One region of the Variovorax sp. H27-G14 genome, then DNA from elsewhere that is predicted to be linked to it. Evidence: riboswitches for the same ligand, from Rfam matches in the RefSeq annotation. Region 1 holds a riboswitch; each other region holds the start of a gene.
The links. Region 1 has a riboswitch for glycine ahead of VLK31_RS23915 (D-amino acid dehydrogenase). Riboswitches for the same ligand answer to the same signal wherever they lie in the genome.
Positions count from the first base shown of each region.

Region 2: it holds a riboswitch for glycine, as region 1 does, so the genes downstream of both, gcvT (glycine cleavage system aminomethyltransferase GcvT) here and VLK31_RS23915 (D-amino acid dehydrogenase) in region 1, are expected to answer to the same signal.
Region 3: it holds a riboswitch for glycine, as region 1 does, so the genes downstream of both, VLK31_RS02480 (ABC transporter substrate-binding protein) here and VLK31_RS23915 (D-amino acid dehydrogenase) in region 1, are expected to answer to the same signal.

Region 1 covers NZ_JAYLVN010000012.1:3,949-13,633, forward strand. Annotated here, with positions in the region: gene VLK31_RS23890 (glycosyltransferase family 2 protein) at 1-1,033, opposite strand, end outside; gene rfbC (dTDP-4-dehydrorhamnose 3,5-epimerase) at 2,497-3,045, opposite strand; gene rfbA (glucose-1-phosphate thymidylyltransferase RfbA) at 3,042-3,938, opposite strand; gene rfbD (dTDP-4-dehydrorhamnose reductase) at 3,962-4,852, opposite strand; gene rfbB (dTDP-glucose 4,6-dehydratase) at 4,849-5,964, opposite strand; glycine riboswitch at 6,091-6,177, shown strand; glycine riboswitch at 6,213-6,331, shown strand; gene VLK31_RS23915 (D-amino acid dehydrogenase) at 6,423-7,733, shown strand; gene VLK31_RS23920 (FIST C-terminal domain-containing protein) at 7,749-9,029, opposite strand; gene VLK31_RS23925 (PhaM family polyhydroxyalkanoate granule multifunctional regulatory protein) at 9,076-9,685, opposite strand, start outside.
Region 2 covers NZ_JAYLVN010000009.1:70,982-80,666, reverse strand. Annotated here, with positions in the region: gene gcvH (glycine cleavage system protein GcvH) at 1-224, opposite strand, end outside; gene gcvT (glycine cleavage system aminomethyltransferase GcvT) at 285-1,457, opposite strand; glycine riboswitch at 1,503-1,606, opposite strand; glycine riboswitch at 1,619-1,709, opposite strand; gene VLK31_RS20955 (hypothetical protein) at 2,039-2,599, opposite strand; gene VLK31_RS20950 (MFS transporter) at 2,705-3,904, opposite strand; gene VLK31_RS20945 (AraC family transcriptional regulator) at 3,997-4,773, shown strand; gene VLK31_RS20940 (TRAP transporter large permease) at 4,777-6,054, opposite strand; gene VLK31_RS20935 (TRAP transporter small permease) at 6,051-6,545, opposite strand; gene VLK31_RS20930 (TRAP transporter substrate-binding protein) at 6,542-7,468, opposite strand; gene denD (D-erythronate dehydrogenase) at 7,578-8,597, opposite strand; gene VLK31_RS20920 (OsmC family protein) at 8,685-9,125, opposite strand; gene VLK31_RS20915 (long-chain fatty acid--CoA ligase) at 9,338-9,685, shown strand, end outside.
Region 3 covers NZ_JAYLVN010000001.1:521,374-531,058, forward strand. Annotated here, with positions in the region: gene VLK31_RS02455 (M20 aminoacylase family protein) at 1-1,122, opposite strand, end outside; gene VLK31_RS02460 (M81 family metallopeptidase) at 1,164-2,666, opposite strand; gene VLK31_RS02465 (dipeptide ABC transporter ATP-binding protein) at 2,718-4,358, opposite strand; gene VLK31_RS02470 (ABC transporter permease) at 4,363-5,304, opposite strand; gene VLK31_RS02475 (ABC transporter permease) at 5,335-6,276, opposite strand; gene VLK31_RS02480 (ABC transporter substrate-binding protein) at 6,302-7,906, opposite strand; glycine riboswitch at 8,048-8,172, opposite strand; gene VLK31_RS02485 (hypothetical protein) at 8,316-9,101, opposite strand; gene VLK31_RS02490 (ATP-binding cassette domain-containing protein) at 9,181-9,685, shown strand, end outside.

The DNA.
Region 1 (9,685 bases):
CCATGTTGTTAAGGGCCGAGTAGTTGAACTCCCGATCGTCACGGATCACTCTGACAAAGACGGAATCTTGGAATGACGCGAGGTAACTCAGGGTGTCGGGATCGTCCGAGCCGTTGTCGACGATGATGATCTCGTAGTTTTCGTATGTAGTTCGCGCCAAGATGCTATCGACACACTGGCGCAGAAGGTGCAAGCCATTACGCGTCGGGATGATCAACGAGACCAGCGGCAAGCTCGCTGGGAGAGCATAGCGGACGCGATGTCCGACACTGGTGTATTCCGCCTTTGCATCTACCCCGAGGCGCAAAAAATGCTCGTTGAGTGCCCGCTCCCCGGCGAGCGCGGCGTAGGGCTTCGCATTAGCCGAGCTCGCAGTGCTTTCCGCATGAATGCGCCAATGGTAGAGAACCCGCGGCACATGCAGGATCTGCGAGGCGGATATCTTCTCCATACAGCGCAGCACAAGGTCCCAATCCTGCGAACCCTCCATGCCCAGCCTGAACCCGCCTACGCTCTTCACAACATCGGTACGAAAAACGCCCAGATGCGAGAACATGTTTTGCGAATAGAAGAGATCGAGATTCCAGTTCGGTTTGAAATAGGGAGACGAACGCACGCCCTCTTCGTCGATCTTGTCTTCATCCGAATAGATCAGCCGGGCATCGGGATTGCGATCGATGCAGTCCGCCACCCAGAACAGCGCATGCTCGGAGAGCAGATCGTCATGGTCCATCAGCGCAACCCATTCACCCGTGGCGAGTTCCAACGCGCTATTGGATGCGGCGGAAATATGTCCGTTTTCGGGTCTAAAGACCACCTTGATGCGCGCATCGGTGGCCGCCAGTTCTACCAGCAGCGCGCGTGACTCGGCAGACGGCGAAGCGTCGTCTGCAATACACAGCTCCCAGTGAGGATAAATTTGTCTTCGCACCGATTCAATAGCCTCTCGCAACCAGACAGGCTTTGCGTTATAGGTCGGCATGACAATCGAAATGAGTGGGGTCTCTTGCATCGCCTCAATTCTTCGATGCATTTTCGCCCGCGTATCCTCCTCGACCGGATCGGGGTCGTAAAGTTTCAGCCAATCCCCATATGTAGTCGAAACGACCTCTGTCGGGAATGCTTTTTCCGCAGGAGTTGGCGTGGCCAATTGAGCCTCTAATATTCGGGCTGAACTACGCAGCCCATCAACGCCAGAATTTCGAAGTATTGTTGCGACTCTCTTGACAGCAGAAACAGGATTACCTGCTTTGCTTATTGCCGGCGGGATGATTTTCAGGGTCCGCAAGAAACGCCTTGCCTGAGTTCCTCCCCAGCGCAATGGTGCGGTCACGCGCCAACTGTACGATGCATGTATCTCTTCGACTTGTCGCTGATATGCGCTCAATACGCCAGGCATTTCTCTAAGTTTCAGCCCGCTCGAATCAGCAAATGCAACAACAACTTCGTGTTGTTGCGCAAGCTGATTCAGTTCGCGCTCAGCCGTTCGAAGCCGTGCGCTTATTTTCGCCATTCGCAAACTGCTCTCGACGAGGCTGGCACTCACCAAATTTTTTTTTGTAGCCTCTTTCAAAAACTGCGATTCAAGAGACGTCAGTCTCGAAGATTTTGTTTCCACTTCATCTTCAGGTAATTGCGCGCGCACAGTCCACGTGTTGTCGCGCTCGTCGACTATTGCCGGAGGAGTGTTATGCAGATTTTTATGACCTCCTACAATCGATTCATAGATGCCAGCAATAAATCGAGTGCCCAATCCATTTTGGGCCGGCAAAGCCTTACGAACTACGCAAATTGAATTAATGAATTCAACTGAGTGAATATGCGCAAGCAGGGCCTCATCAATATCGAAATCATATTCTCGCATGAAACTGGCAAGAATCTCCTTACGCATTGTCGGAATCCCCCAATGCTCATGGCTGATGACGTCTGCCAACCGTTTAAAAAAAGCGATGCTGGAGGCGGGGTGAAAAAGCCCACCTTCAAAACCAGCCCAATAACTGCAATGCAAATCTTCAGCAACAAAAAGGCCACCATCGACCAAATGCGAAAAATAGCGAGCAAAAGACCTAACAATATCCCGAGAGGTGTGAGAGCCATCATCGATAATTAAATCGAATTCGAGACTTATAGCGGAAATACTTTCTTCAGCGTCGTCGGTATTGGCATCGCCAACAACAACAGATACTCGAGAATCCGAGTAGACAAGTTTCGCGCAATCAGGATTGATATCACATCCGACAATCACCTTTGCATGCGGGAAAAACTTACTCCATATCTCCAGCGATCCGCCGTTCTGAATACCAATTTCCAGGAGCCGAGTTGGTCCGTCCCTGTAGGGCGAAAAAAATCGATCATATTCAACAAGATAGCTTGACCATTTATCCGAAACTTTTCCTTGGTGCTGTGCATACAGCTCAATAAGCGTTTTTTTGATCATTTATTACCTAGCGCCTATCTTCTTCGTGGGCCGAATTTCACCATTAGCCCGCCGCCTCATCAATCGAACACTTCAGCGGTAGCCAACGTTGCCCCGCCAGCATCCTTGTCAGACAGTTTGAATTCGCCGTCTAAATTTGGCCAATCGATAGCCAACTGGGAATCATCCCATTTGATGCATCGCTCGAATTGCGGAGCGTAGTAGTCGGTCGTTTTATAAAGAAAATCTGCCGTTTCACTGACAACAAGAAAGGCATGCGCAAAACCGGCAGGCACCCATAGCTGCTTGCGATTTTCCTCATCGAGTTGAACGCCAACCCATTTCCCAAATGTCGCGGAGGATTTTCGAATATCAACCGCCACGTCGAAAACAGCGCCACTGACTACTCGAACCAATTTTCCTTGCGGCTGCTTGATCTGGTAATGCAGCCCCCGCAGGACGCCTTTTGTCGATCGCGAGTGATTGTCTTGAACAAAGTCGACGCGACTGCCCACTGCGTCATTGAAAGCACTCTGATTGAAACTTTCCATGAAGAAACCGCGAGCATCGCCGAACACTTTAGGTTCGATGACAAGCACATCCGGAATAGCGGTAGGCGTTATTTTCATGAATGAATCTCTTCGGTCAAAAGGCGAGCAAGGTACTTACCATAGCCATTCTTTTGCAGCGGCGCGGCCAATTTTGCCAATTGCTCGCGATCAATAAAACCATTGCGCCATGCAATTTCTTCCGGGCATGCAATCTTCAGCCCTTGCCGGTGCTCCAAAGTCGCAATGAATTGCCCAGCCTCCAGCAGGCTTTCGTGCGTGCCCGTGTCCAGCCACGCATACCCGCGCTGCATGATCTGCACATTCAGCTTGCCTGCGTCCAGGTACGCCTGATTGACCGCGGTAATTTCCAGTTCGCCGCGTGCGCTGGGCTTCACGGCTTTGGCGATCTCGACGACGTCGTTGTCATAGAAATACAACCCCGTCACCGCATAGCTGCTCTTCGGTTGCACCGGCTTCTCTTCGATGCTGCTCGCCTTGCCCTGCGCATCGAACGCCACCACGCCGTAGCGCTCGGGGTCGTGCACGTGGTACGCGAACACGGTTGCGCCGGAGTCCTGCGCATCGGCGCCGCCGAGCAGGTGCGCGAGGTCATGGCCGTAGAAGATGTTGTCCCCCAACACCAGCGCACTCGGCGAATTGCCCACGAATTTCTCGCCGATGATGAACGCCTGCGCCAGGCCATCAGGGCTCGGCTGCACCGCGTACTCCAGGTTGATGCCCCACTGGCTTCCGTCGCCCAGCAGTTGCTGAAAGCGCGGCGTGTCCTGCGGCGTGCTGATGATCAAGATGTCGCGCATGCCGCCCAGCATCAGCGTGCTGAGGGGGTAATAGATCATCGGCTTGTCGTACACCGGCAGCAGTTGCTTGCTCATTGCCAGGGTGGCCGGGTGCAGCCGGGTGCCGGAGCCGCCGGCCAGGATGATGCCCTTGCGTTGCGTCGTCGTGGTCATGTCGTTGTTCTCTTTTTTTGAATTCAGAGCGTCTCGCGCAGCATGCGCGCAACGCCTTCCTGCCAAGGCGGCAGGCGCAAACCGAAGGTCGACTGCAGCTTCGAAGTGTCCAGCCGCGAGTTGTGCGGCCGCTTGGCCGGCGTCGGGAAGGCGCTGGTCGGCACGGCCTCCACGGCGTCGGGGCCGGCCTTGAGTTCAACGCCGGCCTTTTGCGCCATGTCGAGCACGAAGCGCGCGTAGCCGCACCAGGTGGTTTCGCCGCCGGCAATCACGTGGTACAGACCCGACTTGGCCGGGTCCTGCAGCGTGGCGCGAATGGCGTGCGCCGTGATGTCGGCCAGCAGCTCCGCACCGGTCGGCGCGCCGAACTGGTCGTCGATGACGGTGAGCTTGTCGCGCTCCTTGGCCAGCCGCAGCATGGTCTTGGCGAAGTTGCCGCCGCGCGCCGCGTACACCCAGCTGGTGCGAAAGATCAGGTGCCTTGCGCAGTGCTGTGCCACCAACTGCTCGCCCTCGAGCTTGGTCTGGCCGTACACGCTGAGCGGGCCGGTGGCGTCGTCTTCTTTCCAGGGCCGGGTGCCGCTGCCGTCGAAGACGTAGTCGCTCGAGTAATGCACCATGAGCGCGCCGATCTGCTGCGCCGCCTGCGCCACCACGCCAGGCGACGTGGCGTTGAGCTTGCGGGCGAAGTCGGGCTCGCTCTCGGCCTTGTCGACGGCGGTGTGCGCCGCGGCATTGACGATGACGTCGGGGCGCACTTTCAGCACCGTTTCGGCCAGTTGCTCGGGACGGCTGAAGTCGGCGTGCAGGTCGGTGCTGTCGAAATCGAGCGCCACCACTTCACCCAGCGGCGCCAGACTGCGCTGCAGCTCCCAGCCGACCTGCCCGCCCTTGCCCAGCAGCAGCAACTTCATGCGGCGGCCTTTGCCGATGCGGCAGGTGCGGCAGGTGCGGCAGGTGCGGCAGGTGCGGCGTCGTACTGCTTCTCGACCCATTCGCGGTAGGCGCCGCTTTGCACGTTGCGCACCCATTCGCTGTTCGCGAGGTACCACTCCACGGTCTTGCGGATGCCGGTGTCGAAAGTTTCTGCGGGCTTCCAGCCGAGCTCTGCTTCGAGCTTGCGTGCATCGATGGCGTAGCGGCGGTCGTGGCCGGGGCGGTCGGTGACGTAGGTGATCTGCGCTTTGTACGGCTGGCCGCCGGCCTTGGGGCTGAGCTCGTCGAGCAGCGCGCACACGGTGTTGACGATCTCGATGTTGGGCTTCTCGTTCCAGCCGCCCACGTTGTAGGTCTCGCCGAGGCGGCCGGCTTCGAGCACGCGGCGAATGGCGCTGCAGTGGTCTTTCACGTAGAGCCAGTCGCGCACCTGCATGCCGTCGCCGTACACGGGCAGCGGCTTGCCGGCCAGGGCGTTGACGATCATCAGCGGGATCAGCTTCTCGGGGAAGTGAAACGGGCCGTAGTTGTTGGAGCAGTTGGTGGTGACCACCGGCAGGCCGTAGGTGTGGTGCCAGGCGCGCACCAGGTGGTCGCTGGCGGCCTTGCTGGCCGAGTACGGGCTGTTGGGCTCGTACTTGTGCTCTTCGGTGAAGGCGGGGTCGGTCTTGGAGAGCGAGCCGTACACCTCGTCGGTGGACACGTGCAGAAAGCGGAAGGCGGTTTTGTCGTCGGCCGGCAGCGCGCTCCAGAAGCCGCGCACGGCTTCGAGCAGGCGGAAGGTGCCGAGCACGTTGGTCTGTACGAAGTCTTCGGGGCCGTGAATGGAGCGGTCCACATGCGACTCGGCGGCAAAGTTGACCACGGCGCGCGGCTTGTGCTCGGCCAGCAAGCGCTCGACGAGGGCGCTGTCGCCGATGTCGCCCTGCACGAAGATGTGTTTCGGGTTGCCCTTGAGCGAGGCGAGCGTCTCGAGGTTGCCTGCGTAGGTCAGCTTGTCGAGGTTGACTACGGGCTCGTCGCTGTTCGCGATCCAGTCGAGTACGAAATTGGCGCCAATGAAGCCAGCGCCGCCGGTAACCAAGATCATGGGGTCCCCTGAATGTATGTTCGAAGTCATCGCCCTGCGGCAATGAAAGTAGCGCGCGATTATCCCATTGGGCTTATAGAGAGAAACACAAGACGCTACCGCTCTCTTCACTCGGTGTTTACAATCGGCCACACTGCAGGAGAGCGGGCCACCTGGTGGCCCTACCGAAGGCGCAAACTCCCATGAACGCTCAGGTCGGCCTGACGAGATCTCGAAGATTTCGGCAAGGGGTCAGTACTGCACTACATCAAACGCCGTCTGGAGAGCCATCTCACCCCCTCACGGGTGGTCGAGATGCACCGAAGGAGCAAACCCGCTGCGGGCGCAGGGGGTGAATCTCTCAGGTACCGAGGACAGGGGGAGCGGCAACTTGGACTTCGGTCGTCCGGTTGCCTGCTATTGATTCAATAGCACACCACGCCCGTCGTTCAAGCGCTGCAACCTCAAAGGTACTTGAAATGCGCGTGATTGTTCTTGGCGCCGGCCTGCTCGGCGTGACCTCGGCTTACTACCTCCAGCAACTCGGCCACGACGTGACCGTGATCGACCGGCAGGCCACCCCGGCCGCCGAAACCAGCTTCGCCAACGGCGGGCAAATTTCCGTGAGCCATGCCGAACCCTGGGCCAACCCCAGCGCGCCGCTCAAGGTGTTGCAATGGCTGGGCAAGGAAGACGCGCCGCTGCTGTTTCGCATTCGCGCCGACATGCGCCAGTGGCTCTGGGGCCTGCAGTTTCTGCGCGAATGCACCCCGGCGCGCACACGGCACAACATCGAGCAGATCGTGCGTCTGGGTACATACAGCCGCGAGATGTTGCAACAGTTGCGCCGCGACACGCACATTGCGTACGACCAGCGCGCCCAGGGCATCCTTCACTTCTATACGACGCAAAAGGAGTTCGACGGCGCCCTCGCCCCCGCCGAGCAGATGCGCGCGCTGGGCTGCGAGCGGCAGGTCATCTCGGCCGACGAGGCGGTGAAGATCGAGCCCGCGCTGGCCCACATCCGCCCCAAGCTGGCCGGCGCCACCTACACGGCGGAAGACGAATCGGGCGACGCCAATCTGTTTGCGCGCGAACTCTCCAACCTGGCCGCCGCGGCCGGCGTGAAGTTTCTGATGAGCCACACCATCACCGCGCTGCGCGAAGCCGGCGGCAAGATCGACCACGTGGAGGCCACCGACAACGAAGGCCGCTTCCAGCGCATCCGCGGCGACGCCTTCGTGATGGCGATGGGCTCGCTGAGCCCGCTGCTGGCCGCGCCGCTGGGCATTCGTTTGCCGATCTACCCGGCCAAGGGCTACTCGGTGACGCTGCCTGTAAAGGACGCCAGCAAGGCCCACCAGGTCTCGCTGACCGACGACGAGTTCAAGCTCGTGTTCTCGCGCTACACGTCGCCGGGCGTTGACGGGGGCGACCGGCTGCGCATTGCCGGCACGGCCGAGCTCAACGGCTACGACCGCGACCTGAACCCGGTGCGCTGCGAAGCCATCGTGCGCCGAGTCGAAGAGCTGTTCCCCGGCGCCGGCGACACCACGCAGGCCCAGTTCTGGACCGGCCTGCGCCCCGCCACGCCAAGCAACGTGCCGCTGATCGGCAAGACCAAGCTGGCGAACCTGTTCCTCAACACCGGTCACGGCACGCTGGGCTGGACGCACGCCTGCGGCTCGGGCAAGTCGATTGCGCGCATCGTGAGCGGGCTGGCGCCCGAGCTGGACTTCGCGTTCACCGGCATGCCGGCGGGCCAGCCGCGCGTGCTGCAGCCGGCCTGACCGGGGCTGTATTGCTCAGTCCTTGCTGGTGAACACCGTCAGCACACCCGTATAGCCATACAGGTGATGCCGGGCAATTTCGCCGGCAGCGAAGAACCCGACCAGGGGCACGTCGCCCAGCGCGTGCCGCACGATCTGCAGCTCCGCGCCCGGCGCGCCGAAGTGCGGGCCACCGCGGCCGGAGCAGCTCACATACACCGCGCCCGCAATGCGCCGCGCGGGGTGCGGCGCGGCCTCGGCCTCGCCCGCCGCCACGGCGCGCGCGGTGGCCAGGGTCTGCTCTTCGGGCTCCAGCTCTTCTCTGATTTCGGCGCAGATGCGCATCAGGTCGGCGCGTGCGGCCTGCGCGTTGCGCCGGCAGAAGGTCAGGCGCATGCCGGCCTCGGCCACGTCGGCAATGGCGATGCCGCGCCGTGTGGGGTCCAGCCCGATGATGTGGCGCACCAGCACGTCGGCGCCCAGGTCGCCGGTGCGGCGAATGCCGTCACTGCCCGCGTCGGCCAGGCCGACCAGCGTGTTGCGCACCGCGTCGATGGCCTCCTGCGGCCGCTCCAGCGACACCTGCAGGTCGGCCAGCAGCACGTCGAGCGCCGGCTCGCCGTCGAGCTTGAGCAGCAGGTTGCCGTCGGCCTCGGTGATCTCGCGCTCGCGCACCGCGCCCGAGCGCAGCGGCTGGCAGCCCTGCGTGACGCGCGACACCAGCCGCACGCCCTCGCCGAACACCACGCCCGACAGGCCGCCCGAAAACACGCCGCCCGCCGCGCCCTGCCCGCGGATGTTGCCGTTGCCGCCCACGGCAAATTGCAACGCGCTGCCGCGGCCCGAGGTCAGGCCGCCGAACAGGTAGCCGGTGTCGGTGCGCCCGGCCATCTCGCTTATCAGCTCGGTCAGGTCGGGTGTGGCGGGGTCGGCATGCACCAGCGCCGTGTGCGCCTCGAAGCCGCTCATCTCTGAGTTGCCCAGCGGCGCCACGCCCGAGAACACGCGGTACTGGTCGCTGGGCAGCGCGCACAGCATCAGGCTGATGCCGGGCTCGTCGAAGTACTCGGCGTTGTTGGCCGACACGCCGATGCCCACGGTGCCCGACCAGTCGGTCACTTCGGGCAGCTCGCCGCTCAGGTGGTCGAGGATGTCCTGCGCGTCGCTGGCGTAGTGGTCGGTGATGTAGAGCAGGCCGAGCGTGGGTGCCGACGCGTAGTCGGGCAGCGCCATTTGCGCGCGCAACTGGGCCAGCACGAGGCCGGCCGCCATGCGCCATTGCGGGTGGGTGGCATGGCCGGAGGGAAACAACTTCATGGTGCGTGCCAACCCGTTCTCTTCAAAAAAATGTCTGTGTATGACGTCAGCGTCGGGCGGAGGTTCGCTTTCGCGCGGCGGTCGATGTCTTCTTTTTGGCGGCCGGCGTGGCGGGCGACTTTCTGGCCGCGGCCTTCACCGGTGCCGCCTTCGCGGATGCTGCCTTTTTGGCGGCGGCGGGCTTCTTGCCCATGACCTGGCCGACCACGTCGGCCAGCGGCTGCGCCATGGCGGGCACCTTGAGCTGGGCCGCGTCCTGCAGCGCCGAGCTGGCGATGTGCTGAAACTGCTCTGTGAGCGCGCCCCACCACTGCATCGGGTCGACCACGCCGGCAGCGCCGGCCTTGGCGGCCTTGCCACCCCGTGGCTTTTTCGCCGCGGTGGATGTTTCTTCTTCGGTGGCTTCGTCTTCGGTCTCTTCGACCTCATCGACCTCTTCGGGTTCGGGCTCCGGCGCGGGCGCCGAAGAGAACGCGGCGGGTGCGGCCGGCGCAGCAGCGGCCGGGGCCATTGCGGCCGCCTGCTTGGTGAACGCGCTGGCAATGTCTTCCATGCGCACGTTCATGCCGCGCAGCGTCGACAGGGTCATCTTCTGCACCTCCAGCGCCTGGATGGTCGCCTTGAGCGCGTGGCCGTTCTGCTCCAGCCAGTACTGC
Region 2 (9,685 bases), on a different contig from region 1:
ACTTCGACAACTTCGCCCGACACGGGCATGAACACGTCGGCGGCGGCCTTGACCGATTCGACGACGCCGGCAACTTCGCCTTGCGCAAAGCTCTTGCCCACTTCAGGCAGGTCGACGAACACCACGTCGCCCAGCGCGTCCTGCGCATGCACGGTGATGCCGACAGTGGCCGCGCCGCCTTCGGCCAACACCCATTCGTGGTCCTTGGTGTACTTGATGCTCATGGAAAACTCCTCGTGGAAAAAATGTTTCGGGGTGCAGAGCCTAACGGGGCTCGGTGTCCTTCAACCGCGGTAGTAGCGGGTGGGAACGAAAGGCATGGTGGACACTTCCATTGGCACCGGCTTGCCGCGCACGATGGCCTGCACGCGCGTGCCCGGCTCCGAGAAAGCGGTGGCCACATAGGCCATGGCGATGCAGCGCTCGGCCGTGGGGCCGAGCAGGCCGCTGGTGACGATGCCGATGTCTTGGCCTTCGAAGGACTGCAGCACGCTGCCTTCGCGCACCGGAATGCGCTCCAGTGCCACCAGGCCCACGCGCTTGCGCTTGAGCGTGTCGTGGTCGGTGTGACCGGCGGCGAGCGCAGTGGCGGCGGTGAGCTGCGCCAGTATTTTTGCCGCGCCCGGAAAGCCGCCTTCGCGCGCGCCGCCCGTGCGGCGCACCTTCTGCATCGCCCAGTTCAGTGAGGCTTCGACCGGCGTGGTGGAGGTGTCGATGTCGTTGCCGTACAGGCACAGGCCGGCTTCCAGGCGCAGCGAGTTGCGCGCGCCCAGGCCCACGGGCTTGACTTCGGGCTGGGCCAGCAGCAGGCGGGCGAGGGCGTCGGCGTCCTGGGCGGCCACGGAGATCTCGAAGCCGTCTTCGCCGGTGTAGCCGCTGCGGGTGACGAAGGATGCAATGCCGCCTATCTTCACCGCACCGCCGGTCATGAACACGAAGCGCTCGATGCCGGGGGACAGGCGCGCCAGCGTGGCGGCGGCTTGCGGGCCCTGCAGTGCGAGCAGGGCGTGGTCGGGCAGGGGCTGCACCGCGCAGCGCGCACCGATCTTCTGCTGAATGTGCGCGATGTCGGCCACCTTGCAGGCGCCGTTGACGATCACGAAGAGCGAGCCGTTGCCTTCGTTGAAGAACATCAGGTCGTCGAGGATGCCGCCTTCGTCGTTCAGCAGCAGGCCGTAGCGCTGTTTGCCGACGGGCAGGTCGATGACGTCGACGGGCATCAGGGTTTCGAAGGCGGCGGCGGCGTCGGGGCCCGTCAGGCGCAGTTGGCCCATGTGGGAGATGTCGAACAGGCCGGCCGCGTCGCGTGTGTGTTTGTGTTCGGCCATGAGGCCGGCGGGGTACTGCACGGGCATCGAGTAGCCGGCGAAGGGCACCATGCGGGCGCCGAGCTCCAGGTGGAGGTCGTGCAGGGGCGTCTTGAGGAGGGTGTCGGAAGCAGATGCGCAAGAGGCCATGGGGCACTCCAAAGGGGCAGACGAAATCCATGACGCAAGCCATGGGCCACCCCTGCTGTCCGCTTTACCTGAGAGATTCGCCCCACGATCGGGGTTTGCTCCTTCGGTGGGCTGTTGTCTGGCAACGGCCTCTCTCCAGCAAGGAAACGCCGGTGTTCACCGGCGTCTTGTCAGTCCTTTTGCCTGAGCGTTCGGGGAATCCCTGCGCCTTCGGCGGCCCCGTCACGCGGGGCTCTCTCCTGACCCGGGCGAGTGTAGTGGATCGGGGCTGGGTTGCGGTTGCTCAGGGATTCAAGGATTCAGGGCGCGTGCACAGGCCGCCGGGTACTCCCCTCCGCGAATGTCCCCCGGGCTTCGCCCTCCTCCTTTATTTCGCTGCGGGGAGTACCCGACGCCCTGTGCACCAGGGCACGCTGCTGGTGTTCCGCCGATCAACCCCGGCTCTGAAAACGCTCACGTCGATGGGGTGCCTTGCGCAGCGAAATAAAGGGGGAGGCCGCAGGCCGGAGGACATTCGCGGAGCAAGGCACCCCGTCGGCGTGAGCGTCGCCCTGAACAGAACATCGACGAACTTCAACCGTTCAATGAACAACCTCAGCCGGCGGCAACAACCGATCGATACGCTCGCGCAACGATTCGGCCCGCTCCGGCCCCGCGCTTTTCTCGACCTCCGACAGCATCAGCGCCGCAATGGTCAGCATGGCCTCGCGGTCGCGCGCCTCGCGCAGGGCGTCGCGCATCTGCAGCGCAAATTTTGGGTCGCGGCGCACGAACATGCGCTCGCACATGTCGAACAGGAACATGCGCGTGGTGGCCAGCGAACGCTTGCCGTCGAAGGTGTCGGCCGACATGCTGACCTGGATCGGCTCGGCCACAGCAGCTACAGCGGCCGCCGCAGCCTGCGCCACCTGTGCGGCTGCCGATGCTGCAACAGCCGCCGCATGCGGGTCGTGAAGGTAACCCCGCTGCACCAGCGCCAGCAGCACCTGCTCGGCCTCACCCCGCGTGGTGAACAACGGACTGAAGTCCGTCAGCGAACGCCGGCCATCGGCCATCAGCAGCAACGCACGCTCGCGCTGGCTCAGCGTGCGCTGGTCGCCCTGGAGTTCGTCGCGCGCCTTGTCGGTCTTGGTGGGGAGCATGGCAGCCACAGCTTTCTGGGATCGGGGGCTGAAGCATCGTTGCATGCGGTGACATCTTCATGAACCGTTTGGTTTAAGTGGTCAGGCTCGCATTCACGCCATGTTTCAGGCGGTGGCAGCTTCCTCCTCAACCGGCACCATCGGCACCACCGGCACCGTCCGGTTGCGCAACCGCAGCGCCAGCCCCGTCGCCACGCACAGCACGCACAACACCGTCGTCAGCGTGACCCCCAGCCCGCGTGCGTCCGACAGCATGCCGAACAGCGGTGACACCAGCCCGCCCACGGAGAGCGCCAGCCCCAGCGTGATTCCGCTGGCCGTGGCCGGGTTGCGCGGCAGGTAGTCCTGCGCCAGCGTTACCTGCGCCGCGAAAGGCAGAAACATGCACATGCCCAACAGCGCAGTACAGGCCAGCGCCCAGGCCGCGTTCGGCGCCAGCACCAGGCCCGCCATGGCCGGCAACGCGAACAGGTAGCCCGCGCGGATGGTGCCCATGCGGCCGATGCGGTCGCCAAGCCAGCCGCCCAGCAGCGTGCCCACGGCACCGAACGCGGTGAAGGCGGTGAGCGCCGCCGCACCCTGAAACGCGGTGCCGTGCAGGTCGCGGGTGATGCGCAACGAGAGCATCGACAGCACCGTGACATACGGAATCGACCAGCCCACGATGGTCGCCACCAGCACGCCGAAGGCACGCCAGTCGTTATGCGGCTTCAGCAGATGACTGGCGGCCTGGCGTGCAGCTGCGGCCGCTGCAACCGAGGCACGCTGGCCCCCCGCGTTCGCCACCACCCACACCACGCCCATGGCCAGCGCGGGCAGCCCCAGCAGGTAGCTGCGCGACAGGCTGCCGCCGCCGACCACCGTGGCCGCCAGCACCGGCGCGAACGAAGCGCCGATGGTGCCGCCCACCGAGAACACGCTCATTGCCTTCTGCGAAGCACCGCCGGCAGCGCGCGCGGCCACCGTGGCCGGCGGGTGGTACGCCGCAATGCCCAGGCCGCACAGCGCAATGGCGATCCAGGTCAGCAGGTAGCTCTGGCTGACGCCCGCCAGCACCACGCCCAGTGCCGCCACCAGAAAACCGGTGGGCACCAGCCAGCTGCGTGGATGGCGGTCGGCATACAGGCCGAACAGCGGCTGCACCACGCTCGACAGGCCGGTGGCCGCCAGCATCAGCCCGGCCGCGGCCGTGTAGCTGTAGCCGCGCTCCAGCACCATGAAGGGCAGCAGCGCGGGCACCAGGCCCTGGTAAAGGTCGTTGACGGCATGGGTGCCGGTGAGCAGCCCGAGTCGGCGCTTGTTCATGAGGGTCGCTTCTTTCGTTTCCTGGTGAAAAAAGCATCGTAGGAAGCCGTGCGAAGATGTTCTCTCTACGAATTGGCATTCATCGTCGAGAAATGGACAAAGCAATCAACCTGCGCCCCGAAGAAGGCGAGTCGACCCCGCGCGCCGTCGCGGTGCTGGCGACCGACCCCGCGGGGGACGCCTTCATTCCGCCGCACACGCACCGTCGCGGGCAGCTGATTCACGCCATCTCCGGCGTGATGCTCGTGAGCGCGGCGGCCGGAAGCTGGGTGGTGCCGACCGGGCGCGGCGTGTGGGTGCCCGGCGGCATGGAGCATCAGATTCGCATGGCGGGCGAGGTGCGCATGCGCACCGTGTTCGTCGAGCCCGGCATGCGCGCGGACCTGGGCAGCCAATGCCGCGTGATTCATGTGGGCGAGCTGCTGCGCGCGCTCATCGTCACGGCGGTGGCGCTGCCGCTGGACTACGCACCGGGCGGGCGCGACGAACGTGTGATGGAGCTGATGCTCGACGAGATCGAGGCCGCGCCTGCTCTGTCGCTGCATGTGCCCATGCCGCGCCATGCGCGCCTGGCGGCGCTGTGCGAAGAACTGGTGCGCGACCCCTCGCTGCCCGCCTCGCTCGACGCCTGGGCGCTGCGCCTGCACATGAACAGCCGCACGCTCGCGCGCCTGTTTCAGCGCGAGACGGGCATGAACTTCGGGGCGTGGTGCCGGCAGGCACGGCTGCTGTTGAGCCTGCCCAAGCTGGCCGCCGGCGCGTCGGTTCTGGACGTGGCGCTGTCGCACGGCTACGAGAGCCCGAGCGCCTTCACCGCCATGTTCCGGCGCACGCTGGGCGTGCCGCCCAGCGTGTACCTGCGCCGTTGATTGCTACTTGGCGTAGACCAGGTCGCGCAGTGCCAGCGACACCCACGGCACATAGGTGATCACCATCAGGCACGCCAGGATCACCAGCACGAAAGGCACAAGGTGCCGCACGATGCGGTCCAGCGATATTCGCGCCACCGTGCAGGCCGCGAACAGGTTCACACCGAAGGGCGGCGTGATCATGCCCAGCGCCAGGTTCACCACCATGATCAGCCCGAAGTGCACCGGGTCGATGCCGAAGTGCACCGCCACCGGCGCCAGAATCGGCGCCAGCACGATGATGGCCGCGCTGGTCTCGATGAACATGCCAATCACGAACAGCGCCGCGTTCACGCCCAGCAGGAACATGGCCGGAGACTTCAGCACCTCCTGCAGCCAGTGGCCAATGGCGTCGGGCACGCCCGCGCGGGTGATCAGAAACGCGAACAGCCCCGCGTTGGCAATGATGAACATGATCACCGCCGACGACATCACCGACTTGCGCAAGATCACGTACAGGTCGGTCAGCTTGATCTCGCGGTAGATCACCACGCCCACCACCAGCGCGTAGAACACCGCCACGGCCGAGGCCTCGGTCGGCGTGAAGATGCCGCCGTAGATGCCGCCCAGAATGATCACCGGCATCAGCAGCGCCCAGCCGGCCTGCCACAGCGCACGGCCGAAGGGCATGCGGCCTTCGCCGTCGGTCTTGCCCCAGCCCTTCCACTTGCAGTAGGCCCACACGAAGAACATGAGCGCCAGGCTGATCAGAATGCCGGGGCCGAAGCCCGCGATGAACAGCTCGCCAATGGACACCTCGGCGCTCACGCCGTAAAGAATCAAGGGAATCGACGGCGGAATGATCACGCCCAGCTCCGCGCTGGTGGCCTGCAGGGCCGCCGCGTAAGACGCGGGGTAGCCGTGCTTGATGAGCGCCGGAATCAGGATGGCGCCAATCGCAAAGGTGGTGGCCACCGACGAGCCCGACACCGCCGCAAAGATCATGCAGGTGAGCACGCAGGTCATGGGCAGGCCGCCCTGCACGCCGCCCACGATGCTCTTGGCAAACTCCACCAGCCGGCGCGAGATGCCGCCGGTTTCCATCAGGTTGCCCGCCAGAATGAAGAACGGAATGGCCGCCAGCGGAAACTTGTTGATCGAGTTGAACATCTCCTTCACGGAGATGAGCATGTTGGCGTTGGTGACCTGAATGCCCACGATCGACGAGAGCCCGATGGACACCGCCACGGAAATCGACAGTGCAAAGCACAGCACCATCGTTGCAACCATCACGACACTCATTGCGCGGTCTCCAGTTCGAGCCGCTTGGGGTCGAGAAAATTACCAACGATGCCGAACAGGCAAAACACCGAACCCACCGGCAGCGCCAGGTAGGCCCACACCATCGACAGGCTTTCAAGCCCGGCCATCGACTGCACGCGCCCGCGCATGGCGTAGTCCCAGCCCCACCACAGAATGACGAGCATCAGCGCCAACGCCGCCAGGCTCACCACCGCGTCGAGCACGCGGCGCATGCGCGGCGGGCTCCAGCGGTAGAGCACGTCCACGCTGACCATCGCGCCCTGGCGAAACGCCATCGGAATGCCCATGAAGACCATCCAGATGAGGCTCACGCGAATCAAAATCTCACTCCATTCGGCCGGTTGCTCCAGCACGAAACGGGTGACGATCTGGAACACGCCCAGCGCCGACGCCACGACCAGCATCGCGCAGGCCATCAGCATCGAGAAGCCGGTGGTCCAGCGCTCGATGCCCAGGAACTTGTCTTTCACTTGTAGTCGCGGATCTTGTCGAGATTGGCCTTGCCGAAGTCCTTCTCGAACTGGGCATTGACCGGCGCTAGCGCGGCAACGAACTTGGCCTTGTCGACGTTGTCGATCACCGTCACGCCCTTGGCGCGCAGGTCGGCCACGCCCTTGGCGTCGTCTTCGTCCACGCGCGCGCGGTTGACCTTGGTGCCTTCCTTGGCGGCTTCGAGGAACGCCGTCTTGTCGGCTGCGCTGAGCTTGTCGAAGCTAGCCTTGTTCATCAGGAAGATGCAGGGCGAGTACACGTGCCCGGTAAGCGACAGATGCTTTTGCACCTGGTCGAACTTGGCCGAAATGATGACCGGCAACGGGTTCTCCTGGCCGTCGACCGTGCCTTGCTGCAGCGCGGTGAACACCTCGGGGAAGGCCATGGGCGTGGTGATGATGCCGAAGCCCTTGTAGGCGGCGATGTGCACCGGGTTTTCCATCGTGCGCATCTTCAGGCCCTTCAGATCTTCGGGCACCTTCACGTCGCGCTTGCTGTTGGTCATGTGGCGAAAGCCGTTTTCGGCCCACGCCAGCGCCTTGAAGCCCTTGGCGTCGAACTTGGTGAGCATGTCCTGGCCGATGGGGCCGTCGAGCACGGCGCGCGCATGGGCCTTGTCGCGGAACAGGAAGGGCACGTCGAGGATCTTGGTCTCGGGCACGAAGTTGGGGATGGGGCCCGTGGACGAGAAGGCCAGCTCCTGCGTGCCCAGCTGCACCGCCTCGATCGACTCGCGCTCGCCGCCGAGCGCGCCGTTGTAGAAGGTCTGCACCTTGTAGCGGCCCCCGGTGCGCTTTTCGACTTCCTTGGCAAAGGTGTCGATGGCCACGCCCTGGTGGGAGTTCTGCGCGGTGGAGATGCTGATCTTCATGGTCGTCTGCGCGAAGGCGACCGACGTCATGGCGACAGAACTCAGGGCGAGCGAAAGGCAGGCGGCGGCGATGGGGCCGAATTTCATGGTGTCTCCGGGGAGTTGTTGTCAGGAGCGCGTCAGGTGCGCCGGGCTCTGACTATGCAACACCGGGGAGCTTCACCGCGTCGGGATTTTCACGGACGTAATCGCGAATGACGTCGTCGAAGCTCGCGTCGGCCGTGAGGCCCAGCGCGTTGGCGCGCGCGGTTTCGATGTGGCCCGGCCAGGTCTTCACGATGCGCTGGATGGCCGGGTCGGGCGTGCGGTCGAGCAGGGCGGTGGCGGCCTTGCCGGCCACGCGCTCCAGCGCCGCGGTCATCTCGCCCACGGTGGTGGCGAGCGAGGGCAGGTTGAGCGCGGTGCGCGGGCCCCATTGCGCGTCGGTCGCCTCGGCGGCGCGCAGGATGCCTTCGATGGTGCGCGCCGGCGACGCAATGGCCACCGGCGTGGCGTCGGGCACGGGGCAGGCGGCGGGCAGGCCGGCCAGCGGCTCGCGGACCATGCCGCTGAAGAAGCCCGAGGCCGCGCCGTTGGGCTTGCCGGGTCGCACGCTCACCGTCATGAGCCGCACGCTGCGCCCGCGCACGAAGCCCTTGCGCGTGAAGTCGGCCAACAGCTGCTCGCCGATGAATTTCTGGATGCCGTAGCTGGTCTGCGGCGTGGGCAGCGTGTGGTCGTCTAGCACGCGGGGCAGCGGCTGCTCGGGCGAGTCGCCGAACACCGCGAGCGAGCTGGCGAACACCAGCACCGGCTTCGTGCCCAGCGCGCGCACCCGTTCGAGCAGTGCGTGCGTGGCGGCGAAGTTGCTGCGCATGCCCAGGTCGAAGTCGGCCTCGCATTCGCCGCTGACCGCGGCGGCGAGGTGAAAGATGGCGTGGGCGTCGCGCCAAACGGTGGCGTCGGCATCGGGCGCCAGTTGCGCGTTCAGGTCGCCGGTGACGGCCGTGATGCGGCTGTCGGCGGCCAGGTCGGCAGGGGGTGGGGCGCGGTCCACGAGCGTGATGCCCGCTATGGCTTGGGCCGGCGCGCCCGCCAGCGAAAGCTGGCCGCGTGCGAGCAGCGTGCGCGCCAGGCGCGCGCCCAAAAATCCGGCGCCGCCGGTGATGACGATGTGCATGGGTCTTGTCTCCTTGTTTCGAACAAGGATAGCGCCCGCCAACGCCCGGGCTGCGCCGGCGGACCCAACAGACCCGCCCGTGCGCGCTCAGGCGGCCAGCGTGGCCTTCAGCGTGATCTCCGGCACGCCGGTCAGCGCCTTCGAGAGCGGGCAGCCGGCCTTGGCGGCGGCGGCAATCTGCTGGAACTTGGCTTCGTCGAGGTTGGGCACGGCTGCGTCGAGCTCGAGCGCAATGCGGTCGATCTTGAAGCCGTCGCCGTCCTTGGCCAGGCGCACGGCCGCCTTGGTGTCGATCTTCGTGGCCGCCAGGCCTTCCTTTTCGAGCGCGAAGGCAAATGCCATCGTGAAGCAGGCGGCATGCGCCGCGCCGACGATTTCCTCGGGATTGGTGCCGCGCTTGTCGTCCTCGAAGCGGCTGGCGAAGCCGTACGGGTAGTCCTTCAGCGCACCGGTCTCGGTGCTGACCTGGCCCTTGCCGGTCTTGCCGGCGCCTTCCCAGTGAACGCTTGCGTGCTTGTCTGCTGCCATGTCGGTTCCTTCAGTTGGTGGGTGGGTGAACAAAGAACGTCAGGTATCGCGCGGAACGCAGCCGCTGTCTGTAGTCGCACCGCGCGTGCGACGCAGTGTGAGAAAAAATGGCGTCGCCAATGTGACGCTCCGGGGGCTTCCCCGCTGGGAGCGGCGGCGTTGGCGGCTTAGGCTGGCAGGCTGTTCGCTCTTTCTTCCCGCCTGTTCCCACCATGCAACAACGCCCGCATTACAAGTTCTGGCCCAAACGCCTGCCGCATTCGATCACCGTGCCCGCCACGTCGCTCTGGCACAACCTGGCGACCTCGGCTGCGCGCTACCCCGACAAGGCCGCCCTGGTGTTCTTCGGCCGCGTGATCAGCTACGGCGAGTTCGCCGCGCAGGCCGAGCGCCTGGCCGGCGCGCTGCATGCGCTGGGCGTGAAGCGTGGCGACCGCGTGATCCTGGACATGCAGAACTGCCCGCAACTGGTGATCGCGCATTTCGCGATCCTGCGCGCCAATGCCGTGGTGGTGCCGGTCAACCCGATGAACCGGGCCGAAGAGCTCAAGCACTACATC
Region 3 (9,685 bases), on a different contig from region 1:
GTTGAAGTCGTAGCCCGGGTTGTGCACCCCGCAGCCGCCGTGCTGCCCCGGCGCGCCGTTGCCAATGAACAAATAGCAGCCGGGCTTCTTCTCCAGCATGAAGGCAAAGTCTTCACTGCCCGTGACGGCCGCGGCCTGCGGCTCCACGTGGGCCTCGCCCACCAGCTCGTAGCCGATGCGGCGCGCGAACTCGGTTTCTTCCGGCGTGTTGACCAGCACCGCATAGCCCTTGCGGTAGTCGACCTGCGCCTTCACGCCAAAGCTTTCGGCCTGCGCGTTGACGATGACCTTCAGCCGCTTTTCGAGCAGCACGCGCATCTCGCGGTTCAACGAGCGCACGCTGATCTCCAGCGTGCAGGTCTCGGGAATCACGTTGTTGGCCTTGCCTGCGTGGATGGCGCCCACGGTCACGATGGTCATCTCCTGCGGATCGGCGTTGCGCGACACGATGGTCTGCAGCGCCATCACGATGCTGGACGCCGCCACGATGGGGTCGGCCGTGCGGTGCGGCATGGCGCCGTGGCCGCCCACGCCGGTGAGCGTGACGGTGGCGTAGTCCGACGACGCCATGGCCGCGCCTTCGCGGAACGCCAGGTTGCCCTGCGGCCGGCCGGGCATGTTGTGCATGGCGTACACCGCGTCGCACGGGTACTTGTCGAACAGGCCGTCTTCCATCATCTTGGCGGCGCCGCCCATGCCCTCTTCGGCCGGCTGGAAGATCAGGTTCAGCGTGCCCGAGAACTCGCCGTGCTGCGCCAGGTACTTGGCCGCGCCGAGCAGCATGGCCGTGTGGCCGTCGTGGCCGCACGCATGCATGATGCCGGGCCGCCCGCTGCGGTAGGCCAGGCCCGTTTTCTCTTCGATGGGTAGCGCGTCCATGTCGGCGCGAATGCCGATGGTGCGCGTGCCGCCGCCACGCTTCAGGCGCCCCACGAGGCCGGTCACTCCCAGGCCGCGCTCTACTTCGTAGCCCCAGGCCGTGAGGCGCTCGGCGACCAGGTCGCTGGTGCCGAACTCTTCGAAGCCGAGCTCCGGGTTCTTGTGAATCTGCTGGCGCACCGTCACGAATTCGGCGGCGTTCTTTCTCATGTATTCGAGGTAGTGCTGTGCGTTCTGAGGCATCGTGTGCTTTGAAGTGAGGTGAAGAAAAAAGAGCGAACTGTTCAGGGCCGCAGCGCCATCGTGGCGGGCAGCCGGGTCCAGGGCAGGTCGGCCGGGTCGGCGGCCATCGGGCCCGGCGCCTTGGCCACCAGGATGGCGCTGGCGATGGGTGCGAAGTCGGCACGAAAGTGCACCGAGCTCTTGTTGACCAGCACCTTCATCGCCTCGGGCTCGATGCCCAGGTAGCGGAAGAATTCGCGGTCGAGCATCTGGCTCTTGCCGCTGGCCACGGCAATGCGCACGCCGTCGATCTCCAGGCAGGCGCTCAGCCCCAGCGACACCGTGCCGCCGCGCGACATCGGCCCCTTGCCCTGCACCTGCCCGTCGCTGAGCGCGGTGACGGTGAACACGCCTTCGACCGGCGCATCGCTGAACTGCCCGCCCCAGGTGGGCACCGAGGTGCCGAGCGCGATGCGGATCTGCGCGCCCACGCCGGCCTTGTGCGCGGCAGCGGCGGAGGCCGGGTCGAACATCAAGCCCAGTGCCACCTTGCCCGGAAAGCGCTTGCCCGCGCCTTCGGCCAGCAGCGCGTGCAGCATGCCGGTGGTGTTGCTGTCGGCGCCCGCGCCGGGGTTGTCTTGTGTGTCGGCAATCACGACCGGCTGGCTCGCGCCTTCGGCCAGTTCCAGCGCGCGCGCCACCGCCGCGCGGGGCTCCAGCACGTCGAGCCGCCATTGCGAGCGCGGCTGGTCGATGCGCTCGTACAGCGCGGCCACGGCCGCGCCGGCATCGTCGCCGTAGCCCCACACCACCGGGCCGCATTCGGCGATGTCGGCGGCCGGGAAGCCGGTGGCAAAGCTCAGCACGGCGTCGTGCTTCACATCGAGCTCCTTCAACAGCCCGTACACCGACGCGGCCGGCTCGATCATGGTCGACTGCACGTTCAGTGGCAGCAGAAAGGTGAAGCGCCGCGCATGCAGCGGCTCGCGCGTGCCGCGTGCCATGCGGCGCTCCAGCAGCGTGGCCGCGAGCCGGCCGGTGTCGGCCATGTCGATGTGCGGATAGGTGCGATAGGTGGCCAGCGCATCGGCCTCGGCCAACATCTGCGCGGTGATGTTGCCGTGCAGGTCCAGGCTGGCGACGATCGGCACGTCGGGGCCCACCAGCAGGCGGATGCGCGCAATGAGCTCGCCCTCGGGGTCTTCCAGGTGCTCGGTCACGGCCGCGCCGTGCAGGTCGAGGTACACCGCGTCGATGCCGCCGTCCGCCAGCGCAGCGGCCAGGTCTTCGGTGATGGCGGCGGAGATGCGCTCGAAGGCGTCTTCGGTCACGTGCGCAGACGGCGTGGCACCGGCCCATGCGGAAGGCACCAGCGACCAGCCCTTTTCACGCGCCGCATCGATGAAGCCGCCCACCGGAATGTTGCGCCCCGCATAGGCCTCGACGATGGCCGCGCCGCGCCGGTACGGCGGAAAGCTGGAGCCCGCGTTGAACGCGGCCCAGTCGGCCTTGCTGGGGGCGAAGGTGTTGGTTTCGTGCTGGAAACCGGCGATGAAGACTTTCATGGATTCCTTGTCGTGGGGTGAAGCAATGAACGAACAGCGCGCAGCTTTTTTTCAGCTGCGCGCAAAGGCAAAGTCGCGCCCGGGCGCCGCGGCCAACAGTTTGCGCGTGTAGTCGTGTTGCGGTGCGAAGAACACGTCGGCCACCGGGCCGCGCTCCACGATTTCACCCTGGCTCATGACCAGCACGCTGTCGCAGATCTGGCTGGCCACGCGCAGGTCGTGGGTGATGAACAAGATGCCGATCTTCAGCCGCTGCTGAATCTCGTCGAGCAGCCGAAGAATCTGCGCCTGCACCGACACGTCGAGTGCCGACACCGCCTCGTCGGCGATCAGCACCTTGGGGTCGCAGGCCAGCGCGCGCGCAATCGAAATGCGCTGGCGCTGGCCGCCCGAGAACTCGCTCGGGTAGCGGCGCAGCGCGTCGGGCGACAGGCGCACCAGGCGCATGAGTTCTTCGGCGCGGGCCCAGGCCTGGTCGTGCGGCATGCCGAAGTTGACCGGCCCCTCGACGATGGACGCGCCCACGGTCTGGCGCGGATTCAGCGAGCGGTACGGGTCCTGGAAGATCACCTGCACCGTGCGCCGGAACGGCGACAGCGCGCGGCCCTTGGCATGCGCCACCGAGCGGCCGTCGGCAAAGATGTCGCCAGAGGTCGGGTCGATCAGCCGCGCAATGCAGCGCGCCACCGTCGACTTGCCCGAGCCCGACTCGCCCACGATGCCCACGGTTTCGCCGGGCCGTACCGCCAGCGACACATCGCGCGCCGCGTTCACCGTGCGGCGCTTGCCCGGCCAGCTGCCGGTGACGTAGGTCTTGCAGATCTTCACCGCATTGAGCAGCGGATAGGCCTCGGCCACCGGGGGCCGCGTGGGGGCGGAAAGCTCGGGCACCGCGTCTAGCAGCATCTGGGTGTAGGGCTCGCGCGGCGCGGTAAGCACGGCCATCTTTTCACCCTTCTCGATCATGGCGCCCAGCTGCAGCACCACCACCTCGTCGGCAATTTCGGCGACCACGCCGAAGTCGTGCGTGATGAACAGCACGGCCGTGCCGTTCTCGGTCTGCAGCTCCAGGATGAGCTTGAGGATCTCGGCCTGCGTGGTCACGTCGAGCGCGGTGGTCGGCTCGTCGCAGATCAGCAGCGCGGGCTTCAGGATGAGCGCCATCGCGATCACGATGCGCTGGCGCTGGCCGCCCGAGAGCTGGTGCGGGTACGACGCGTAGATGCGCTCGGGCTCGGGCAGCCGCACGCGTGCCATGATCGCCAGGATCTTCTGGCGCCGCTCGGCCGCGCCCATGCGCACATGCTGCGCGAGCATTTCGTCGACCTGCGCGCCGCAGGTCATCACCGGGTTGAGCGCGGTCATCGGCTCCTGGAACACCATGGCCATCGACGGGCCGCGCAGCGCGCGCAGGCGGCCTTGCGGCGCGGCCAGCAGGTTCTCGCCCTGCAGTTCGATGCTGCCGCGCACGGGCACCAGGCCCGGCGGCAGCAGGCCCATGACCGCGTTGGCGATGACCGACTTGCCCGAGCCCGATTCGCCGAGCAGGCAGACGATCTTGCCGGGTGGCACGTCGAAGGAAATGTGCTCGACCGCATGCGTGCGGTCGGCGCCGGGCGGCAATGCGATGGCGAGGTCGCGAACGGAAAGAACGGGGGTGGCGGTGGTGGCGGTTGTGGCGTTGGTGGTCATCAGCTCAGCCTCCGCGCTTGTTGAACTTGGGGTCGAGCGTGTCGCGCAGCCCGTCGCCCAAAATGTTCACCGCCAGCACCGTGAGCGCCAGGAAGATGCCCGGGAACAGCACGTTGTGCGGGAACTGGTTGAACTGCGCACGGCCCTCGGCCATGATGTTTCCCCAGGTCGCCATGTCCGCCGGCAGGCCCACGCCCAGGAACGACAAGATGGCCTCCACCAGAATGGCCGACGCGCACACGTAGGTCGCCTGAATGATCAGCGGCGCAATCGCGTTAGGCAGGATGTGGCGCATGAGGATCTTCCAGGTCGGCGTGTCCAGCGCAATGGCCGCCTCCACATAGGGCTCTTCGCGCACCGTGAGCACCACCGAGCGCACCAGCCGCGCCACGCGCGGAATCTCGGGCACCGCAATGGCCACCACCACGGTGAGCAGCTTGCCGCCGAACAGCGCCACCAGGCTGATGGCGAACAGAATGCCGGGGATGGCCATGACGCCGTCCATCAGCCGCATGAGCACGCTGTCCACGCGCCTGAAGTAGCCGCCCAACAGCCCCACGAGCATGCCGAAAACCATCGCCAGCGCCGCCACCGCCACGCCCACGGTGAGCGACACGCGCGCGCCGTACAGCGTACGGCTCCAGATGTCGCGCCCCAGGCTGTCGGTGCCCATCACGAACAGGTGCTCGAAGGTGTCGCCAGCCAGGCTGTTGAACTCGCCGCGCGTGCCCGGCAGGATGTTGGAGCTGGCGGGGTCGATGGCGGTCGGGTCGATGGTGCCCAGCCACGGCGCGGCCAGCGACATGAGCACCAGCAGCACCAGCACGCTGCCACCCGCGCGCACCGACCAGTTGGCCAGAATGCGCTTGAGCAGCGAGCGGCGTCGGGGTGGCGGCAGTGCCTCCACGGCGCCTTCGGGTGCAAGGGAAAGAGAGGAATCGGTCATGGGGTGTTTCTTCGTTGCGGTGCGGTGGCTTCAGTACCGGATGCGGGGGTCGAACACCAGGTAGCTCACATCGATCAGCAGATTGATGAGCACGTAGATGACGGAGAAGAACAGCGTGATGCCCTGAATCAGCGGAAAGTCGCGCGACAGCACCGCGTCGACCGTGAGCTGCCCGAGCCCCGGAATGGCGAACACCGTTTCTGTGACCACCACCCCGCCGATGAGTAGCGCAATGCCGATGCCGATCACCGTGACGATGGGAATCGCCGCGTTGGCCAGCGCATGGCGCATGAGCAGGCGCGTTTCCGAAATGCCCTTGGCGCGCGCGGTGCGGATGTAGTCCTCGGTCATGGCCTCGGCCACGGCCGCGCGGGTGACGCGCGCAATCAGCGCCACGTAGATCACCGACAGCGTGATCGACGGCAGTATCAAATGCTTGAGCCACGGCAACGGCCCCTGGCTGAGCCGTGCATAGCCCTGCACCGGCAGCCACTGCAGGTGCAGCGCAAAGATCCAGATGAGCACGTAGCCGATCACGAACGCGGGTATCGAAAATCCCATCACCGAAAAGCCCATGAGCATCCGGTCGAGCCAGCCGCCATGCCGCCACGCGGCAATCACGCCCAGCGGCACCGCAATGAGGATGGTGACCACCAGCGTCACCGCCGCCAGCGACACCGTGGCCTCGATGCGCTGGCCGATCAGCTCGGCCACCGTCTTCTTCATGAAGTACGACTCGCCCAGGTTGCCCTGCAGCAGTTGCGTGCTCCAGTGAAAGAACTGCACCGGCAGCGACTGGTTGAGCCCCAGCTGCTCGCGCACCCTGGCAATGTTTTCGCTGGTGCCGCTGTCGCCCACGATGGCGGCGGCGGGGTCGCCGGGCGCGAGCCGCAGCATCAGGAACACGATCAGCGCGACGATGACAAGCACCGGCACGGTCGACAGAATGCGGCGTGCAAGAAAGAGCAGCATGGGGCGGGTTCCGTGAGCGCTTCGCTCAGTTCTTCTTCAGGTTCCAGAACACGCCGACCGGCGAGCGCACCACGCCGCTCACCACGCCCTTGCGGTAGGCCGTGAGCGGCTTGTATTCACCGATGGGCGCATAGATGCCGGTGTCGTACACGCGCTGCTGAATGGCCGTGGCCAGCTCCTTGCGCTGCGGCTCGTCTGCGGTGGCCAGAAACTGCGACTTGAGCTGCTCCAGCTTGTCGTCGGTGGCCCAGCCGAACCAGCCCTTTTCGCCGTTGCCGGTGAGCGGTGCGAAGAACATCGGGTTCATGTTGTCGGCAATGCCCCAGCCGGTGATGAACAGGTTCCAGCCGCCGTTGGCCACCGGGTCTTTCTTGGCACGGCGCGTGACCAGCGTGGGCCAGTCCATCGACTGCATGTCGACGTTGAAGCCGGCCTGCTTGAGCAGCTGCGCCATCACCGGCGGAAACTTGTTGAGCACCGCAAAGTCGGCCGGGTACATGAGCACCACGGGCTTGCCGTCGTAGCCGGCTTCCTTCAGCAGCGCCTTGGCTTTTTCGAACTGCGGCTTGCCGGTGAAGTAGCCCGTCTTTTCGGAGGCATAGGCCGAGCCGCACGGGTAGATGGAGGCGCAGCTGTTGTACAGCTCCTTGTGCACCAGTTGCGCGCGCATCAGCGCCTCCTGGTTGATGGCCATGAACGCGGCCTGCGCGATCTTCGGGTTGTCGAACGGCGGAATCAGGTGGTTCAGGTGCAGCGCGAAAGAGCCCTTGGCGACCGGGCTGTCGAGCGTGATGGCGGGGTTGTTCTTCAGCGCGGTGTACTGCTCGGAGGGCACCCACTCGATCATGTCGACCTCGCCGTTGGCCAGGGCGTTGGCCTGGGTCTGCGCGTCTTTCAGGATGATCCATTCCATGCGGTCGACGTACACGTTCTTGCCGCCGGCGGTGCCCGAAGGGGCCTCGGTGCGCGGCACGTACTTGGTGTTCTTCAGGTAGACGATCTTCTCGCCGGGGCGGTATTCGTCCTTCTTGAAGATGTAGGGGCCGGAGCCGGTGGCGTCGTCGATCTGCTTGTCCGACGGCGTGGCGGCCACGCGCGCCGGCATGATGAACGGCGGGTTGGAAGACGGCTTGCTCAGCGCGTCGAGGACCATGCCGAAGGTGTCCTTGAACACCAGCTTGAAGGTGTTGGCATCGACGGCCTCGGTCTTGTCGAGCGCGGTGAACATCTTCTGGCCCAGGCCGTCGCGCTGGCCCCAGCGCTTGAGCGAGGCAATGACGTCTTCAGCGGTGACGGGCTTGCCGTCATGAAAGGCCAGGCCCTTGCGCAGCGTGAAGGTCCAGGTCTTGCCGTCGGGGCTGGCGGTGTACTTGTCGACCATCTGCGGATGCACCTTGCCCTGCTCGTCCACGCCGAAGAGCGTGTCGTACACCATGTAGCCGTGGTTGCGCGTAATGAAGGCGGTGGTCCAGATGGGGTCGAGGATCTTCAGGTCGGACTGCGGCACCATGCGCAGCACCTTGCCTGCGTCCTGGGCGAAAGCGGTGGTGGCGGTGGTGAGCGCAGCGGCAGCGGCCGTGGCCAGCAGGGCGCCCGCGAACATGGCTTTCAGTTGTCGTTTCGTCAGCATGGATCAGTTCTCCGGTTGAAAAAGAGGGACGCGAACACGCGCAACGCCCAGGCACGCATGCGTTGGTGGGCGTTGCAGAAAACAAGTCATGAAAGAAGCGGCTCCAGAAACGAACAAGGGCACACCGCGCGCCATGCGCGGTGTGCCCCTGCTGTCCTTTTGCCTGAGAGATTCACCCTGCGCGCACATCGCACAGGGCTTGCCCCTTCGGCGGCTGCCCTCGGCCCCAGTGACGGTGCCGGTCAGCGCTCTCCAGCGTTGAAAAAATCCAGTCTTGGGACCTGAGCGTTACGGGCTGTCGCCTTCGGTAATGCACTAACTCGAAGCATCGAGCCGGCATTTCTCCTGGATGAACTTCTCAAAGCAGATTGCGTGCCAAAAGCACACGCAGGCGAGAAGTCTTAGGTGCTTACTGCGGGCCGCCGCAGAAGTCGGCGCGCTCGGTGGTCTTCGCGGTGAAGCGGATGCGCGTGGTGCTGGTGGCGCGCTGCGGTTCGTTCTGCGGCCACTCGCTCTGCAGCCATGTGTACTGCCAGTCGTACGGCGCGCCGGGCTTTGCGGCAGCGCCGTAGGCGATGCGCAGGCTGCCGTTGCTTTCGTCATGGCAGTGCCTGGAGGTTTTGTATTCCTTCTCGCTGAAGCAGGCGCGGATCATCTTGAAGCACGAGAAGGGAATCCCTTCCTGCGCCGGCTTGCCGCCTTCGAGCGGCACGAAGTCGGCGGTGTCGAACGAGGCGCCGCCGCCCGAATACATCTCCGACACGGTGTGCAGCACGGCCACGGCCCACTGGCCTTCGGCCAGCGGATAGAGCGCGGGCGCGAGCGACAGGCGGGTGTCGCGCGCGCCTTCGCTGTCTTCCTTCTTGAGCGACGCCACGTAGGCCGAGAAGTCGTTCAGCCGGTCGAGCTGCCAGCCCTTGGGCTCCGCGCCGCGCTTGACGCGCGCCATGGCCAGCGGCTCGGCCGAGAGCACCACGTAGTCCGCGGGCGTGGCACCGCGCGCCCGGTACAGGCCGAGCTGCTGCACGTTGCACGGCTGCGGCAGCAAGGCGCACAGGCGCTCACGCCATTGCGCATCGAGCGACTCGGGCTTGGCCACGGGGTCGAACACCTGCGCGGAGGGGGCAGCCGCAGCGGCGAGCACAGGGCCGGCAAACAGCGACACGAGGAGACCGGCGACAAGCAGCTTTTTCATGGTGCCGAATGGTAGCCACGCACCGGCATTTGCGTGTGGCCGTTCTTCGGCAGCGGCTTGATAAAGTCGGCCGCCAACCATGAACCCTTCCACCGCCCCTGCCCCTTCCTCTTCCGTCCTGCAGATCGACGCGCTCGGCTTCGCGTACCCCGACCAACCGGCCATCGCAACCAACTGGACCGCCTCCATCGGCCCCGGCGTCACGCTGCTGTACGGCGACACCGGCGCTGGCAAGTCGGCCTTGCTGCAGGTGATTGCGGGGGCGCTGCCCGCCACCGGCCAGTTGACCGTGGCGGGCACGCGCCTGGCCACGTCGCCCGAGGCCTACAGGCGCAACGTCTTCTTCGTCGACCCGTCCACCGACCGATTCGACCAGGCCACGGTGCGCGGCTGCACCGCCGCGCTGCGTGAAGGCGATGCGGGCTTCGACGACGCGCGCTGGCAGGCGCTGGTGGAAGGCTTCTCGCTGGTGCCGCACCTGGAGAAGTCGATGTTCATGCTGTCGACCGGCTCCAGGCGCAAGGTGTGGCTGGCCGCGGCGCTCGCATCGAGCCGGCCGCTGGTGCTGCTGGACGAACCGACCG